One region of the Paenibacillus sp. KS-LC4 genome, then DNA from elsewhere that is predicted to be linked to it. Evidence: riboswitches for the same ligand, from Rfam matches in the RefSeq annotation. Region 1 holds a riboswitch; the other holds the start of a gene.

Region 1 (4,201 bases):
ATCGCTACCGTATCCTCTTTGCCTTCTACTACAATCATTTCCTTGATCACATCGAACAATCCTTTCACAAAGGGAAACTTATACATGCTTATATTTCAAAAAAATGGGCGATTGCTGCAACAACAACCCGCTCATTTACGTCTGTTATATTATACCCCCAATTAACGATTCAAGCGAATCCTACGCAAACAAAAAGAAGAGGCAAGGCCTCTTCCGTAACCTGTCATATTTAGCTTATGATTGCGATAAACTAGAGCACAATCAAAGTGAAACGGCGGTCACCTTCCTCAGGCGGCGCAGCGCGTTTCTCTCCGAGAAATATAAGCCTAATGATAAATGTGAAACTTATGAATCGTTGTATTTCCATAAAGAACTGACGCTAATCAGCTAAGAGATGGCTTATTAGGACCAATCACATAGACGGTAAAACCTTTTTTCTTCCCGAATTGATTAGCTTGCTTTTCACTGTCAAAATACACATCAATCTTACTACCCTTGATCGCACTTCCGGTATCTTCAGCGCGGCGGAATCCTATGCCCTCGATGTACACCCACCAACCGAGTGGAATAACATCCGGGTCAACGGCAATCGTCCGTCCTTCCGAAACTTTAGCACCAGAGGCCGTAATACCATAATCAGGGTGGCCTTCGCTCTTGCCCGTCGAAGCTACTCCAGCTGAATAAGCGGTCAATGTGACGTTGCTAAGCACTTTTTTGGATTTGAGCGTAGTGCCGTCTACCGTTACATTGTTGCTGGTTGTCGCTGTGGACAGCACAGTAACCTTAGGCTCCGGCTTTTTCGTACCGATTGCAACGACCTGATTAACCGCAGCCGATTCGACTACCTTGTCTACCACTTTCTTGGAGACAAGCACGCCATCTTCAAACTGCTTCTCAATTTTGATCGTTACGACGCCTTCTTTGCCCGTCTGCACAATCTTCTCCTTGCCTACTTCCAGGTTCGGATCTTCCTTCTTCACAATGGTGAACGGTGTTGTGCTGGACGACTTGCCTAGCTTCGTATCGACGCGAATGACCGTTACGGTCATATCTGCGCTGACACCCGAGCCAAGCGAAGGTAATACTTTATCATCATCTTCAACAGGAATATTTAATTTCTTTATCGCTGCCTGCACGGTTTTCTCTGTCGTGTACACCGTTGATGTCTTGCCATCAGCTTTTACAAGTAGCGGTACCGCATGCTTAACCTCAAAGCGGTCCCCATCCTTTACAGCCGTATTCAGAGGTACAGATACCTCGTCATGCGGGCCAATTGTAATAGCTTGTTCATCCAGTAGGCGTTGCAGGACCCATTGTTTCGTTGAAACAACAGTTTCTTGTCCATTCACTACTACGGATACGCTTTTGTCAGCCGATCCGTACAACAACACCAAAAACATGAAAGTCATAGCGATTGAGATCGTAGTACTCAAAAGAATCAAACGCAAGTTTTCACGCTTCCATCGCAATGCGAAAGACATGCTGGATGATCGTTTCCCATGGGTCTCACTTGCTTGAATAATGCCCACTTCATCGGTCCTCCTTCATAGCCCCGCCGTCGAATTACGCATGATACCATTGACGCGACTATAGTATATTGGCGTGCTTCTAGCACGCTCCAGTATATTTCCTCTGCAACCTCCTAGATTTACCCTATGACGACGATTTACCCAATATTCAAAAATAAAAAGAAAGCCCGTCGACAGAGGATCTGTTTCGTGGCTTCCTGGGAATGTCGAATAGACTATTCAGGAAAGGTGAATGCACGAGGTTGATCACTCTCTATAAACGCTTACGAGGTTAGCTGTCGGGTTCGGGCAAGAGAGCTGCCCTATCGTCGGAAGAATGCTCATGGCAATCCCCGCCAAATTCACCCCTAGAAGAAATTCAAGTGCGCGTGCAATGTGATCCGCAATTTCCTCACAGCAACGTGCCTGGTTCCCCCGCTCTCCAAAGTTCGAAGATTAAGCGCAAACTGGAAATCCAATACAAAAATTTAAAGCTCTGAAATGAATCATACCTTCATCGGAGCCTAATTGTAAAGATCAGATAAAAACCGATTTAAGCGAAATTTTAGGATATTTACGGAAAAGAGAGTCTATTTCAGCATGAAAAATTAGTTTTATCGCCGGAAAGGTCACTTATTCTCGCTTTTATAGCCATTTTTACTTAATTCCAAAACATTTTTTACCGTTTTCGGTTGTCAAATTGGCGATTTCGGCCACCGATTTTCCTAATATTTCTGCTGCCGCTTCCGCAACAAGCGACACATAAGACGTCTCATTTCGCTTCCCTCGGAAGGGATGAGGGGTCAAATATGGGGCGTCCGTTTCGATCAAAATTCGGTCACTCGGGACCATCGCGAGCACCTCTTTTGGTACCCTTGCATTTTTGAATGTAAGCGGTCCCCCAAACGAAATATAGAAGTTCATATCGAGGCATTTTTGAGCCGTTTCCGGACTCCCTGAAAAACAATGCATAATGCCGCCAACTGCTGCGGCATCCTCCTCCTTCAACAGCTTGACAATGTCCTCATGAGCATCGCGATTATGAATAATAATTGGTTTTTTTAGCTTTTTTGCCAAGCGAATCTGCTCCCTGAATACGCGGTGCTGTACGTCCTTAGGAGACGTATCCCAATGATAATCCAGTCCAATTTCGCCGATAGCTACCACTTTAGGGTTAGAGCAAAGCTCCTCAATCCAGTTAAGATCCTCTGGCAGCATGTCAATGCTGTCAACGGGATGCCAGCCGACCGCTGCATATATAAAATCATATTTTTCTGCGAGTGCAAGCGTAGTTGGAATCGTTTCTCTATTGAAACCAATATTAACCATCAGGTCTACTCCTGCTGCACGCGCTCTTTCGATAACGGCCTCGCGATCTTCGTCAAAATGCGGGGAGTCCAAATGCGTGTGTGTGTCGAATAAAGAAATCATAGCTGAGCAAGCTCCTTCTATACTATATTTTAAATAATTTTCGTACTTTATCGCTTAATTGATCTGCAGCAGCACGCAGCTTATCTTCCGGATAATACAAATGGGACTGGCCCTGATGAAGCCCGGTGATGGAGCGAATAATGTCGGATTTCGTGGAAATTTCACTGACAGCCTCATACCCGTCCATTAACAAAATCGGCGTTTTTTCCTCCTTTCCCCCTTTTTTCGTATCAGGCCGATACACATCATAGGGTTGATCAAATGGAAAATCAATTTCCATATGATAATCCGGATTCAATCCAACTGCCGCAAATTGTTGTCTTACTTCATTAAAGAGGCTAATATCCGGTTTATCCAGCATAATGTATTTATAGAGGCGACGCGTCAGAAAACGATCACATAGCTCTGAGAGCAATTCATCGCCCTCTTCACTCCATTCTGTGAAGGCCGTTTGTAAATACGCCTCATCAAGCTTCAAATATTGTTTAACGGCAATTGTACCGTCAAGCAGTCGTCTCAGCGGCTCCGGCAGCCAGTCAAACGCATAGCCACCCTCATAAAGCTCCTTCGCTCTACGAAATATTTGTCTAAGGATGATTTCCGAGCTTCTCGTCACCGGGTGAAAATAAATTTGCCAATACATTTGATAGCGCGACATCAAATAATGCTCTACGGCGTGCATGCCACTTTCTTTAACAACAATCCTTCCATTTATAGGACGGAGCACGCGCAAAATACGCTCCAGATCAAAGTTGCCATAATTAACGCCTGTAAAATAAGCATCCCTCAATAAGTAGTCCATGCGGTCCGCATCAAGCTGACTGGAAATGAGCCCGCTGACAATTGGATTTGGATATGTCTTATTAATAACAGCAGTTACATGTTCAGGAAAGTCGTCTGCTACATTTCGTAGTATACGATTGATCTCGGTATCCTCGAGCAGGATGCTGCAGGTCCACTGCTCGTGATGCGTATCGAACACTTGCTCCAACGAATGGGAAAATGGCCCATGACCAACGTCATGAAGCAGGGCTGCGCAAAGCGCCAATAGCCGTTCCTCCTGCGGCCAGCCGGGAAAACCATTGCGCTCGAATTGCGAAATAATCTTTCGCGTAATTTCATACACACCGAGGGAGTGGGAAAATCGGCTGTGCTCAGCACCATGAAAAGTGAGATAAGAGGTACCAAGCTGCCGTATACGCCTTAATCTTTGAAACTCCTTCGTGTTGATTAAATCCCATATTGTCTGATCCTGCACATAA
Region 2 (4,201 bases), 200 kb from region 1:
GCACTACGTCTCTGCCTCTCCTCCGTAGACCATGCAATGGAATTCCGCCGCGCCTTGCGGTGTTGGGCGGATATACGTATCGGTAATGCGGAAGCCTGCCTTCTCGTATACGCGAATAGCGCGTGCATTCCAGGTCAGTACCTCCAAATCCAGCTCGCTGTGTGGAGCACGTCGGCGTGCTTCCTCTATCAGCAGTTCAACAAAGGCGGTGCCCGAGCCTCTGCTGCAAAGCTGTGGATGCCGGCCGAGGCCAAGCCGCAGCACGTCATCCCCGAGCGGGAAAAACTGTGCAAAACCAACGAGCTCCCCTTGGTCATCTAAAATAGCAGCGTATTGCTTCTGGCGAAGCTCGGGATCAGCGAACTCCATTTCTGCCTTCTCCATGGCATCCCATGCTGGCCATTGATAGATGCCATAAGGCGGCTCGTATTGCCAATCGCACAGCTGGCGGGCATGGGAGGCATCCATTGCGCCAACCCTCCAGCCGAATGACCGCTTCGCTCTGCCAGAAGCTGCACTCGCTTTTGTCATAATTACACAATCTCCTTATAGACCTCAATCGCGCGAGCGCGTGAAGCCTTCAAATCTACAATGGCATGCGGCTGCGGCAGGTGGACTTGCTTATCGGACAGATGGGCAAGCTCAGGCAGCCAGCGTCTAATGTAAGTACCGCTCGGATCATGAGCTTTGGACTGTGTGGCCGGATTCATAATACGAAAGTACGGCGCGGCATCGTAGCCGAGGGACGAGCTCCACAGCCAGCCGCCCCGGTTGAGCGTATGATCATAATCAGCCAGCTGGCGACGGAAATGCTGCTCGCCCAGCGTAAACGGGCACAGCAGGTTTTTCGTCAAAAACATGGCGGTCACCATCCGCAGCCGATTCGGCATTTCGCCGGTTTCATTAAGCTGCTTCATAGCGGCATCTATGATAGGAATGCCCGTTTTTCCTCGGCTCCAGGCCTCGAAATGCTGATCGTTCAGCGCGGATAAATCAAACTTCTGCTCATAGCGGTAAAAGTCCTCATTATATTTTCCCTGATAGAGAAAAAAATCCCGCCATGCCAGCTGCCTAATCCAAGGCTCGGCTCCAAACTGCTGCTGTGCTGCTTCATAGGCTTGCCTTGCCGATAGTGCTCCCGTATTCAAATAACGCGCCAGCTGGCTTGTTTGGTTTTCCGCAAACTGGTCGCGGCTGCCTTCATAGCCCGCCAAGCGGAGGCTTAGAAATTGCTCCAGCGCATCGGCTGCGCTCAGCGTTCCCGAGTCAGTCGGCGCGATTGAAGCATCCGTGGTATCGAACACAGCAAAGGAATCAGCCGATGTGCGGTCCGCCGCTTCTGTCGCGTCCGCTGCTCCCGCTGCCCGCAAAAAGGCTGACGCAGCCGGATGCTCCCGAGGAAGACGGAAGCGCTCTGCTATGCTGGCATCTATATTTTTCAGCGTTTTCAGCTGCTTCAGTGTTGTTTCGCCCGCAGGGGAATAATGGCTTTGCATAAAGGACTGCCACATGCGGTAAAAGGGCGTAAATACCTTGTAAGGCTCACTGCGTCTGGAAAACGAATGAAGCTCCTCCAAATCGGCGAGCGGTGCATCGTCGAGCGGCAGCCAGCGACGCCCCGCTGCGTGCACAACCTGCTGGATCGCTTGGTCTCGCATCCGGGCATACGGTGTATAGTCCATGTGGACGAGAACCTCTTCAATGGGATGGGCTTGCAGCAGCGCTTCGGTAATGGCGGCGGGATCGCCGTAAAGCACATGCAGCTGCTCGCCTGCCGCCTTGTATTGCTCTACTAGGGAGGCGGCCTGCGACAAGAAGGTTCTGCCGCTGTGGCACAAGAGCCGGTCACCATCCGCCAGTGACGGGTCTATGATAAGCAGATGAATGCCGTGCTGCCCAGAGCGGCGCACGTAATCAAAGCAGCGTAAATCGTTTGAACGCAGGTCTTTGCGGTGAATATATAAATACATGGAAACGAGCCCCCTTGTGTCCGTGCTAGAAAACAGAAAAGCCGCAGGCTATTTGTCCAAGGACAAACAACTGCGGCTTTACTGATTGAGACAGCAGCTTTTCGTTATGTAAGCGAAAAAAGCATGGTCTGGCTCTATTGCTCGCTTGCGTACTTGTCGTAAGCGTCTTGGCTCATAATGCGTGTAGCTGTCACGTAACGATCAGCGTAATAAGACTCGCTAAGTTTGCTAATAATAACGCCTCTACTTGAGGAGGAATGTGCAAACTTTCCATCCCCTACATAAATACCAACGTGGGAGATGCCTTTGCCATTCGTGTTGAAGAATACAAGATCGCCAGCGATCAGGTCACTCTTCTTCACTTCGCTGCCATCATTCGATTGCGCTTGGGAAGTACGGGAAAGATCGATGCCCATTTTATCGAAAACATATTTCGTAAAACCGGAGCAGTCGAAGCCTTTCGTAGTTGTTCCGCCGCTTTGGTACGGTGTGCCGATCAGATCAGCGATAACACCGTCCATCTTCGAATCCGCGAACACGCTGCCTGCTTGGAAAGCAAGCATTAATACAAGACCAACGAGTAGTGCAGTAACCTTCTTCAAAATTTGAAACTCCTTCCGGTGCCGACGAGGTTAGCTGTGGGGTTCGGTTGTGAAGGTTCCCTATGATTTCCAAGACACTTGAATCAAGCCGTCCAAGCATCGAAATCAATTCACCCAAAGTGGTTCCCCCGTATTTCTATACCTTTGCGGTATAAAAAATTAGGCTGGTTTAATTTTGCTCTGCGCTAATAATTCGTTTTTTTCACGTGATTTCCTCCTATATGAATGAATTTCTAATAATTCTCATGTAACCTTTTGGCTCAATTTTGCGTTAAAACAAGTTTCTTGCCTAATAAATGCTCGTTCTAACACCGTTCGCAAGCAAAAAATCATTTTGTCAGTTTATATGAGAAATAGGCGGCCAATATGCTAAGAATCGTACATTTAGGCTAGAATTATAGCGTAAAATGAAGAATTAGAGAGTTTAGTCAGCATCAGTCTAGGGGGTTGGTAAATAAATAGAAGCGTGGCCTACAGATGTTAAATAACTGAAAAACCCCGATTGCGGTCTCTTGTCCGCAATCGGGGTTTTTATGAAAAGGACTTTAGAAAAATGAGAATACTAAATGAGAATTAGGGAGGACTACCCTCATTTTTCTAAGTGTAATTTCCTATTTATGGGTGAAAAAGGTCTCATAAAAGGGCCAAAAAGGAGCCTGAAACGATCTTAAAATGATCTTAAAACACGCTCAGCGCTGCTTCGATTGCAGGCAATCGTATTGGGCAGCGAGCGTCCATACCTTCAACAAGGTACGGAGGAAATGGTAGGCTTGATGCATGATGAGTGCCAGCATTCCCGCCCAAGCATAGGAAAGGCCGGATACCAAAAGCGAGGCGGCGACAGCCAGCAGCCACATCATAAGAGAGAGGCCGGCATAAGGAAAAAGATTTCGGAGCGCCATACTGAGCGAGCGCATGGCGCCCGTGCCGGAGGCGGCGCCGAGCTGCATGGCGAGCAGCAGCAGGTGAACGAGAAAGCTCCACAGCAGCCAACCGCCAAAGCCTGGCAGCGTGCTTTGCAGTAGCTCGCCCAGCGAATGGCCCTCCAAAAGCAGCTTGAAGGCGCGAGGCAGAAGGAACCAGCCAGGTGCGAAAATAAGCAGCGCGCGCAGCCAATAGAGCAGCGTCACAGGCTTCCAAGCCTTGCGAATGCCTTGAAGAAACTGCGTTCCGCCTTTTTCGTCCATATGATGCAGCGAGTAGAGCAGCCCCGCATGGAACAGCGGGCTCAGCAGCATGCGGGCGGCGAATAGGCCGCCCAGCAGCCATAGATAGGGGGTAATCATATCTGTTTTTGTCAATTGAAACTGGGCCTCGCTGAGGAACAGCGAAACGGCCGAATCCGACGGATGCTGGTGAGGAAAGCGCCGCAGCAGCGGCAGTACAGTCATATCAATAAAGCGGTAAAGGAAAAGTCCCCATAATAGCTGGTACAGGAACAACGCAATGACGATATTGAAATGGCGGATGGCGAGCCGCCAGCCTTGCTTCATATGCTGCTTCATTTGTTAACCTCCTCTCTACCAGCCTACGGATGCGAGCAGGCCTTCAATAAGCTTCGTCAGGCCGAGGCTCCACCGAATGCGCGATTGCTCTGGCACTTCTGCACGCATAAAATTGTTAATATGC

Evidence for each region. A riboswitch is a leader RNA that binds a small molecule or an ion and turns the genes downstream of it on or off. The one in region 1 is predicted to bind cyclic di-AMP.
Region 2: linked by a shared signal. The riboswitch ahead of V5J77_RS00995 (C40 family peptidase) and the one ahead of V5J77_RS00140 (ubiquitin-like domain-containing protein) in region 1 are both predicted to bind cyclic di-AMP.

What each region holds. Positions count from the first base shown of each region.
Region 1 covers NZ_CP145905.1:23,693-27,893, reverse strand. Annotated here, with positions in the region: gene rnmV (ribonuclease M5) at 1-50, opposite strand, end outside; gene V5J77_RS00140 (ubiquitin-like domain-containing protein) at 384-1,529, opposite strand; cyclic di-AMP (ydaO/yuaA leader) riboswitch at 1,774-1,981, opposite strand; gene V5J77_RS00135 (TatD family hydrolase) at 2,166-2,939, opposite strand; gene V5J77_RS00130 (HD domain-containing protein) at 2,962-4,201, opposite strand, start outside.
Region 2 covers NZ_CP145905.1:220,899-225,099, forward strand. Annotated here, with positions in the region: gene V5J77_RS00985 (GNAT family N-acetyltransferase) at 4-468, opposite strand; gene V5J77_RS00990 (deoxyribodipyrimidine photo-lyase) at 534-1,970, opposite strand; gene V5J77_RS00995 (C40 family peptidase) at 2,105-2,575, opposite strand; cyclic di-AMP (ydaO/yuaA leader) riboswitch at 2,577-2,748, opposite strand; gene V5J77_RS01000 (hypothetical protein) at 3,262-4,077, opposite strand; gene V5J77_RS01005 (M1 family metallopeptidase) at 4,093-4,201, opposite strand, start outside.